DNA from 2 places in the Anaerosoma tenue genome. Region 2 is predicted to be linked to the other one. Evidence: riboswitches for the same ligand, from Rfam matches in the RefSeq annotation. Region 2 holds a riboswitch; the other holds the start of a gene.
The links. Region 2 has a riboswitch for cyclic di-GMP ahead of MSB02_RS10170 (hypothetical protein). Riboswitches for the same ligand answer to the same signal wherever they lie in the genome.
Positions count from the first base shown of each region.

Region 1 (3,571 bases), on a different contig from region 2:
TGTCCGGGCGTCGCGACTGCTACCCGCTGATGTGGAGCGGTGACGGCTCTGCCGTCTACCTCATCGAGGGGAACGCGATGCAGGGCGAGCCGACATGGCTCGTCTCCGTGATCCTCGGGGACGGTATGCGCCGTGCGCTCGTGGACCTCGGCGTTCGATGACTCGGCTGCCGGTCGTCATCCGGCCATGATGCGTGAGATCACATGGGCGGTGTCGTGCTCGACACGCGCGACCGTGTCGTCGTCCAGGTCGGGACCGGGGTCCTCTCGGAGCCGTGTCGGTGGTTCCCCGCCGAGTGCGCGTACCCGTTCCTGCCATGCAGCGGGGATCTCATCGGACAGGTCAAGGCGCAGGAGCGAGGCGGCGAGCAGCGTCCACACACGGGGCACCACGGTGAGCCAGGAATACCCGCCTCCGCCAAGGGCGACGAGCCGACCGCCGCAGACCCGGTCGGCCAGCGTGCTCAGCCGGGTGAACAGCATCTCGTATCCGGGCACGGTCATGCCGAGCGAGGTGAGCGGGTCGCTCCAATGTGCGTCCGCGCCGTTCTGGGTGACGATCACGTCGGGCGCGAAGGAGCGCACCAGCGGATCCACCACCTTGTCGAAGGCGAGCCGATAACCGTCAGGTCCCGCGTACGGCGGCAGCGGCACGTTGATCGTCGTGCCGAGGCCATCACCTGCTCCGCGCTCTCGATAGGAGCCGGTGCCCGGGAACAGGTACCGGCCGTCCTCGTGGATCGAGGCCACAAGCACCCGCGGCTCGTTGCAGAACGCCTCCTGCACGCCGTCGGCATGGTGGGCGTCGATGTCGATGTAGGCGATACGGAGATCGGGCCGCTCGGATAGAGCGCGTACCATCGCGACGGCGGCGTCGTTGTAGATGCAGAAGCCGGCGGCACGGTCTCGGTGCGCATGGTGTAGCCCGCCCGCTGGCGCGAACGCCCGCACTGAGACACCGGAAAGCACGTGGTCCAATGCGGTACACGTGGCGGCTACCACGCGCGTGGCGGCCTCGTGCATCCCCGCGAACGCCGGGTCGTCCCCGGTGCCGATCCCGTGCCCGACCCGCGCATCCGGGTCGATGGAGGCCCTCTCGACGGCCTCGATGTACGTCTCATCATGCACAAGCGCCAGCGCCTCGCGGTCGATCGCCCGGGGTGGCAGGAGCGAGAACCGTCCCGGCCCAGGGTCGTCGCCGGTGGCGATGAGGCCGTACGCGGCGATCAGATCGAGTGTCAGGGTCACCCGCTCGGGACGGAGCGGGTGCCAGGGCGCGAGGTCGTATGCGCCAAGCAAGGTGTCGTACACGATGACCGGGCGCACGGAGCCTCCTGTCCAGCGGATGGCACGTATGGAAGGACTCGATCGAGGGACCAACGGTTACTTCATATGTCCCCAGATGTGCCGAGCGGCTGAGTGCGGCGTCTGATCGTCACGTGCTGCCGCTCATCAGTGTGAATGGGCATTAATGTGTTGCGTGTCACAACAAGGTTGCGAATCGGTACAAGAGCGTTCATAATTCACAATCGCCCGGTGGATATGGGGGAGTGCCGGGCCGATCCGAAGCGATGAACCGCCATCTGTGATTGGGCGCCTGGATGACGGGGAGCGAGTGGCGCAACCGGCTGATCGTGTTCGGCCGGTTTTTTCATTTCCCGCCCTAGGGGCGGACGGGGGATGCGGCCGGGCCGCCCATGTGGGCTTTTTCGACATGTCGGTGCCGAAGAAGAGGTGGCGATCCGTATGCGTCCTCGTATCATGCCCGTGCTGGTCCTCGCTCTGGTCACTGTCGCACTCGCTGCAGGTGTGGCCATTGCCGAGGAGACCGGTGACACCACGTACTCGAGCGGCTCGGAAGAGTGCTACGTCTGTCACGGCGTGGACGCCGTCAGCGGCGTGCGCGTCGTGGACTTCCGCGTCGGTGCCGTGGACTACACGAGGTGCTCGACCTGCCATGGTGCGATCAACACGAGCCAGCACTGGCACAACCCATCGTTCCTGTTCACGCGCTGCAGCGACTGCCATAGTGGCATGCTGCCGATCATCCGGGATCTGACGCAGCGCTTCACTTCCACGTACATCGATCCGGTCTACGGCACCTTCAAGACGTCCGTTTCCCTCAGCAGTACTCCGCAGACGCTCCATGCGGCGCACTCCGGCGAGGGTTGGGTCAACTCGCTGGTGTTCAAGGTGGGCAGCACCGCCGAATGCCAGAGTTGTCACGCGGCAGCAGCCTGCTCGGCATGCCACTCTGATGCCGTGCCACACGGGGACCACGCGGTCTCCGGCTATCCGGGCGTCAGCTACGTGCAGGCCACCGGGACCGGTACGGTCACCGAGCCCTCCACGTGCGTCAACCCGGCCTGTCACGATCTCGCCAAGGTGGCCGTGGTCGAGTTCATCCCGCAGTGCGCTACGTGCCACTTCACCTTCGAGGAGCATTACGGGGCCGAGCGGCACACCAGTTCCTGGGCGCCGATGTCCGGGTGCAGTGACGACGGGTGCCATGATTCCTCGGGAGACCTCATGACCATCCATGAGGAGCATCGCACCGTCGAGGAGGGCGAGTTCGGGTGTGTGGGTTGCCACGCCAACGCGCTCTATGCCGATGAGATCGCAGCCGGCCTTACCGGTTGCGACGACTGTCACGAGATCCACGGCGATGTGTCCGTGATCCATACGGCCATCGACAGCGCGGGTTGCGTGGATTGCCACGAGACGGGCGACACGCTCGCGCTGCACGTGGCTGCAGACGGCTCTGCCGACTGCGCACTGTGCCACAGGGCGCCCGCCGGACGGATCGACTGGTCCACAGCCACGATCGAGTGCGCGTCGTGCCACGGGGCGCTTCAGCCGGTCGAGACACAGCACTACCCGGTGGACGTTCACGCGTCAGTGCCCTTGAGCAATGGTTGTCCCAACTGCCACTCCATGGACCTCAAGACCGAGCACTTCAAGCCCACCGTCGCCGTTGGCTGCGTGGAGTGTCACGAGACGTATGTGGACTCGTTCACGGCGCCCTGGGACGGCACGTGCGATGCGTGTCACCCTGCGCGGCACCGTGATCGTCCGAGCCGCTGGTAGATGTGCCCGGCCGGGAGCCTGCCCGAGAGGGTAGGGGCTCGGCCGCGACGAGCAGGGGAGTCCGAGGTCCGGGGGGACCCATGGGATCTCGTTGAGGGGCTGAAGGGCCTGCTTGTGCAGGCCCTTCAGCATTCGTGTATACTCGCAGCCTCACAAGCGCAGAGCACGATCGGCGTAGACGGGGAACAGTAGAGGTCAATCCCAGCAATAGAGAGTCGGGGACGGTGGAAACCCGGCGCGGGACGCTTCGAAACCCACCCCAGAGCCACCCGGAAGAACGATCCGGTACCCGGTGCGGACGACCTCCGCAGGGGCTGGACCAAGTAGGACGGGTCGGCGGCATCCGTTACCTGCCGCATGAGTGTGATGGCATCGCCCGATCCGGGCATACGTGCCGTCTCCATGGATGCGGACGGCTGCGAGCCGATCCTCTGCATCTCTCACCTCGCTCCATGCGGCACAACGGGTCCCCGCCCAGGAAGGCA
Region 1 covers NZ_JALNTY010000003.1:117,182-120,752, reverse strand. The annotation lists gene MSB02_RS08210 (TolB family protein) at 1-161, shown strand, start outside; gene MSB02_RS08205 (acetoin utilization protein AcuC) at 177-1,325, opposite strand; cyclic di-GMP riboswitch class II at 1,555-1,638, shown strand; gene MSB02_RS08200 (cytochrome c3 family protein) at 1,746-3,086, shown strand.
Region 1: another riboswitch for cyclic di-GMP. It lies ahead of MSB02_RS08200 (cytochrome c3 family protein); the one in region 2 lies ahead of MSB02_RS10170 (hypothetical protein).

Region 2 (3,571 bases):
ACCGCGTACAGAAAGCGAACCGCTCCGATGCCACTCCGAGCGCGTCAAGCGCCTTACCTGCTGCTTCTCCATCAGCGCCCGCGAGAGCACGGCCCGCGTCGAGGTCACCGGGCCCGGGCTCACCCTTGACGAGCAGCACGTCTGCGAGTTCGTCGCCCTGCCCTCTCACAGAGCCGTTGTCGCCTGCAACGGCCTCGGCAGCAGCTATCTCCGCCTGCGCCTTCGCCCGGAAGAGAGCATCGAGCCGCTTCGCCTCGCCGGTGATGTCCGCGGGATCCTTCACGACTGCTGCATGAACCAGGTCCCGGTCGCGGCGAGTCCGGCCTGCAGTTCCACCGCTGCGCTCCAGCCGAAGGCATCCGCCGCTTTTGCGGGAGAGAGGACGCTTTCTTCGACGTCCCCCTCGCGGGCATCCGCCCGCTCGATCGCCCCGGGGTACCGCATGGCCACCCGCAGCCCCTCGGCCAGCATGTTCACGGACGTCGCCGTCCCCGTGGAGATGTTGTACGCGGGGCCGCTCACGCCGGGATGGGCGAGTACCCCCTCGTGGGTCGCAGCCAGGACACACGCGTTGACCACGTCGGCCACGTAGATGAAGTCCCTGGTCTGGCTGCCCGAGCCGAATATCACCGGCGTCTCACCGCGCGCCATACGAGAGGCGAACTCCGCCACCACGCCTCCCTCACCCTCGGCTCGCTGACGGGGTCCGTAGACGTTCGCGAACCGCAGAGAAGCGAAGTCCACGCCCGCCGGTCGCAGCACCTCCGCGATGACGCCCTCAGCCTCCAGCTTGGATGCGCCGTACGGCACAGCAGGCGCAGTGGGCGACGTCTCGGTGAGCGGCAGCTCCTGCGGTTCTCCGTACACGGCGGCAGAGGACGCCGACAGGACCCGCCTTGCACCCGCAGCGACCGCGGCCTCAGCCACAGCGCGCGTCCCATCTACGTTCACCGCCCGGTCGAACGCCGGATCCGCCAGCGAAGCGGCAACGCTCACCTGTGCGGCGAGGTGGACCACCACGTCCGGATGCGCATCGCTGATGGCTTGTGCCGCCTCCGGAGACAGCACGTCCAGGCATCGGAAGGCGGCTGCCGGGTGCACGTTGTCCATCGACCCTGTTGAGAGGTCGTCGATGATCGTCACCTCGGCCCCGCCACCCAGCAGCGCGTGGACCAGATTACCGCCGATGAATCCGGCGCCTCCCGTTACGACCACCCTCATGCTGCCTCCCTATGGCGCATCTCCGGAGACGCGCCGCACTTCGACGAGTTCCGCCTGTACCGCTATGCGATACCGTGCGCTGTACGGCGGATGACAGGCCGTGAGCGTCAATGAGGGGTGCTCCGTTGGCGCTACGACCTCGATCTGGTCCGGACGCACTATCACCGTACCGGTCACAGAATAGCGATAGCGCCGGTACGGTGAGTACAGGTCGATGGTATCACCCTGCACGAGCTCATCCACGCGTGCGAACGGCGCGCCGTAGGTCGTGCGGTGTCCCGATATGCCGCAGGTGCCCTCCGGCCCCGGGAGATCGGTCCAGTCGATCCATCCGGGACCTTTTCGCAGGTCAGCGGTACTCACGCCGTTCACCACGAGGGTATCCAACCCGATCGCCGGGATCACGATCCTCCCGAACACCGCACCCGCATCGAGCGACCGCCAGTGCGCCTCGTCCTCCTCATGCCACCCAGAGAAGTCCAGGGCGGGGCCATCGGGCGCCTCGAGGACCTTGTCGGGCGCCTCGGCCCGGTAGGGAGCCACCGCAGCCGCCTCGTCGCGCAGGACCTCCTGGGCATGGGAGCCGACGAGGGTCGTGAGCCCGTAGTACGACCCAAGGCCTAGGGCGACGCCGAGCAGGAGGTTCCCTGTTGCGCGTATCCAGCGATCCCGTAGGCGCACGTTCTGCAGACCTCCGCTCGAGCGGTGTGACGTTCCTCACAAGAATCCTGTGACGAACGACACAATATGCTATAAAGACCAGCCGTACCGCTGCCGATATGAGAAGTGTACGGCAGGATTGAAAAGCGAACATCGGATCGCTCCCGAAAAGGCACGGTCGGCCGAAAGGTCGGCTTCGCAAAATCACGGGTCTACCGGAAGCCTCGCTTCCCACGACAGCCGGATTGCCGAAGGTACGAGCCACGCGTTGTCGGCCCGACACCTCTGCGCCTTGAGGAGAAGTCGGGCCGATGTGCGCGAGGAACTCGAACAAGGGGCGATCCACCATGACCAGCATCACCACCCGGACGATGAGGTTCGCAGCGGCGACCACGCTCGTTGCCCTCGCACTCGTTCTCGTCGCAGGCTTCGCACCGGTCGATGACGCGGTCGCCGCAGCCAACATCGGCGGCGTCTTCCGCAACAGGCTCAGTGCCGAAACGCACACAGCGGCACTCGTCGCGGACTCGGTCGAGCCGCTCGCGAAGAGCGTTCGCACCGCCGCACGCACGGCCACGAAGATCGAGGCGCCCGCGCCAGCCGCCACAAGCGCGGCCCGCACCAGCAGCACCCGGACTTCGTCGGCATCCACCACGAGCTCAAGCGCCCGCAGCACCACCTCCGCTCCCGTTGACGAGACGGCAACCGCGCGGTCGATCCTGGCCCGCTACATCTCCAAGTACCCGATCCTCGCCGGCTCGACCGTCACCTTCGGCGACGCCAAGGGATACCAGGCGATCTGCTACTACCAGTCGGGCCGCATCGTGATCAGCCCCACGCACACCAGCAGCCTGGAGCGCATCATCGCCCACGAGGTGGGACACATCCTCGACTGGCGTGACAACGGTGTCATCGACTGGGGCGAGAACATCCCGGCGCTGTAAGACGCGGCACCCCCATAGGAGCGACACGAGACCCCGGACCTCCCTCCCCGGGGTCTCGTTGTATGCGCACAAAGAGGGGCGCACCCTCTCGAGTGCGCCCCTCGCCCCGGCAGTCGGACAGTGCCGGGCCCCTCACAACCGGTGTGCGCTACGACGTCTTGCGGGGTGCAAGCCTGAGCGCCAGACCGGCCGTGCCGGCTGCCAACGCTGCCGCAAGCAGCAGCCACGCCTCCGTACCGGTGAACGGCAGGAACGGTTCGCCTACCCGCACCACGACGCGCTCATCGTCGGAGTTGTTGGTGGGATCGGCATCCTGCGGATGATCGATCACAACGACGTTGTCGACGTTGGTCCGGCCATCCGGCATGTCCTCGTCGATCCGCACCGTGTAGGTCAGCGTCTGCTTACCGTCTTCGAGCGCAAGCGGACCGGCCATCGTCCAGGTGATCTTCCCACCCGACACGACGCCGCCGTTGGCATCGACAACGGTGACGTACCGCTCGTCGAAATCATCGACGATCGTGTAGTTCTCGGCAGCAAGTTCGCCATTGTTCCAGTAGGTCAAAGTGTATGTCACGAGAGCACCAGGAGCGGCACTGTCACGATCGGCCACCTTGGTGATTGCGAGGTCCAGTTCGGTGAACGGGAGGAACAACTCGACGTTGCCGAACCATACCTCGGTGGTCTCGCCATCGACGACCGTCGCGACCTGCGTGAGCGGCGTGGTGTTGACCCAGCCGTCCTGC
Region 2 covers NZ_JALNTY010000004.1:117,468-121,038, reverse strand. The annotation lists gene MSB02_RS10185 (uracil-DNA glycosylase family protein) at 1-283, opposite strand, end outside; gene MSB02_RS10180 (NAD-dependent epimerase/dehydratase family protein) at 280-1,221, opposite strand; gene MSB02_RS10175 (sortase) at 1,231-1,902, opposite strand; cyclic di-GMP riboswitch class I at 2,043-2,134, shown strand; gene MSB02_RS10170 (hypothetical protein) at 2,229-2,825, shown strand; gene MSB02_RS10165 (SpaA isopeptide-forming pilin-related protein) at 2,974-3,571, opposite strand, start outside.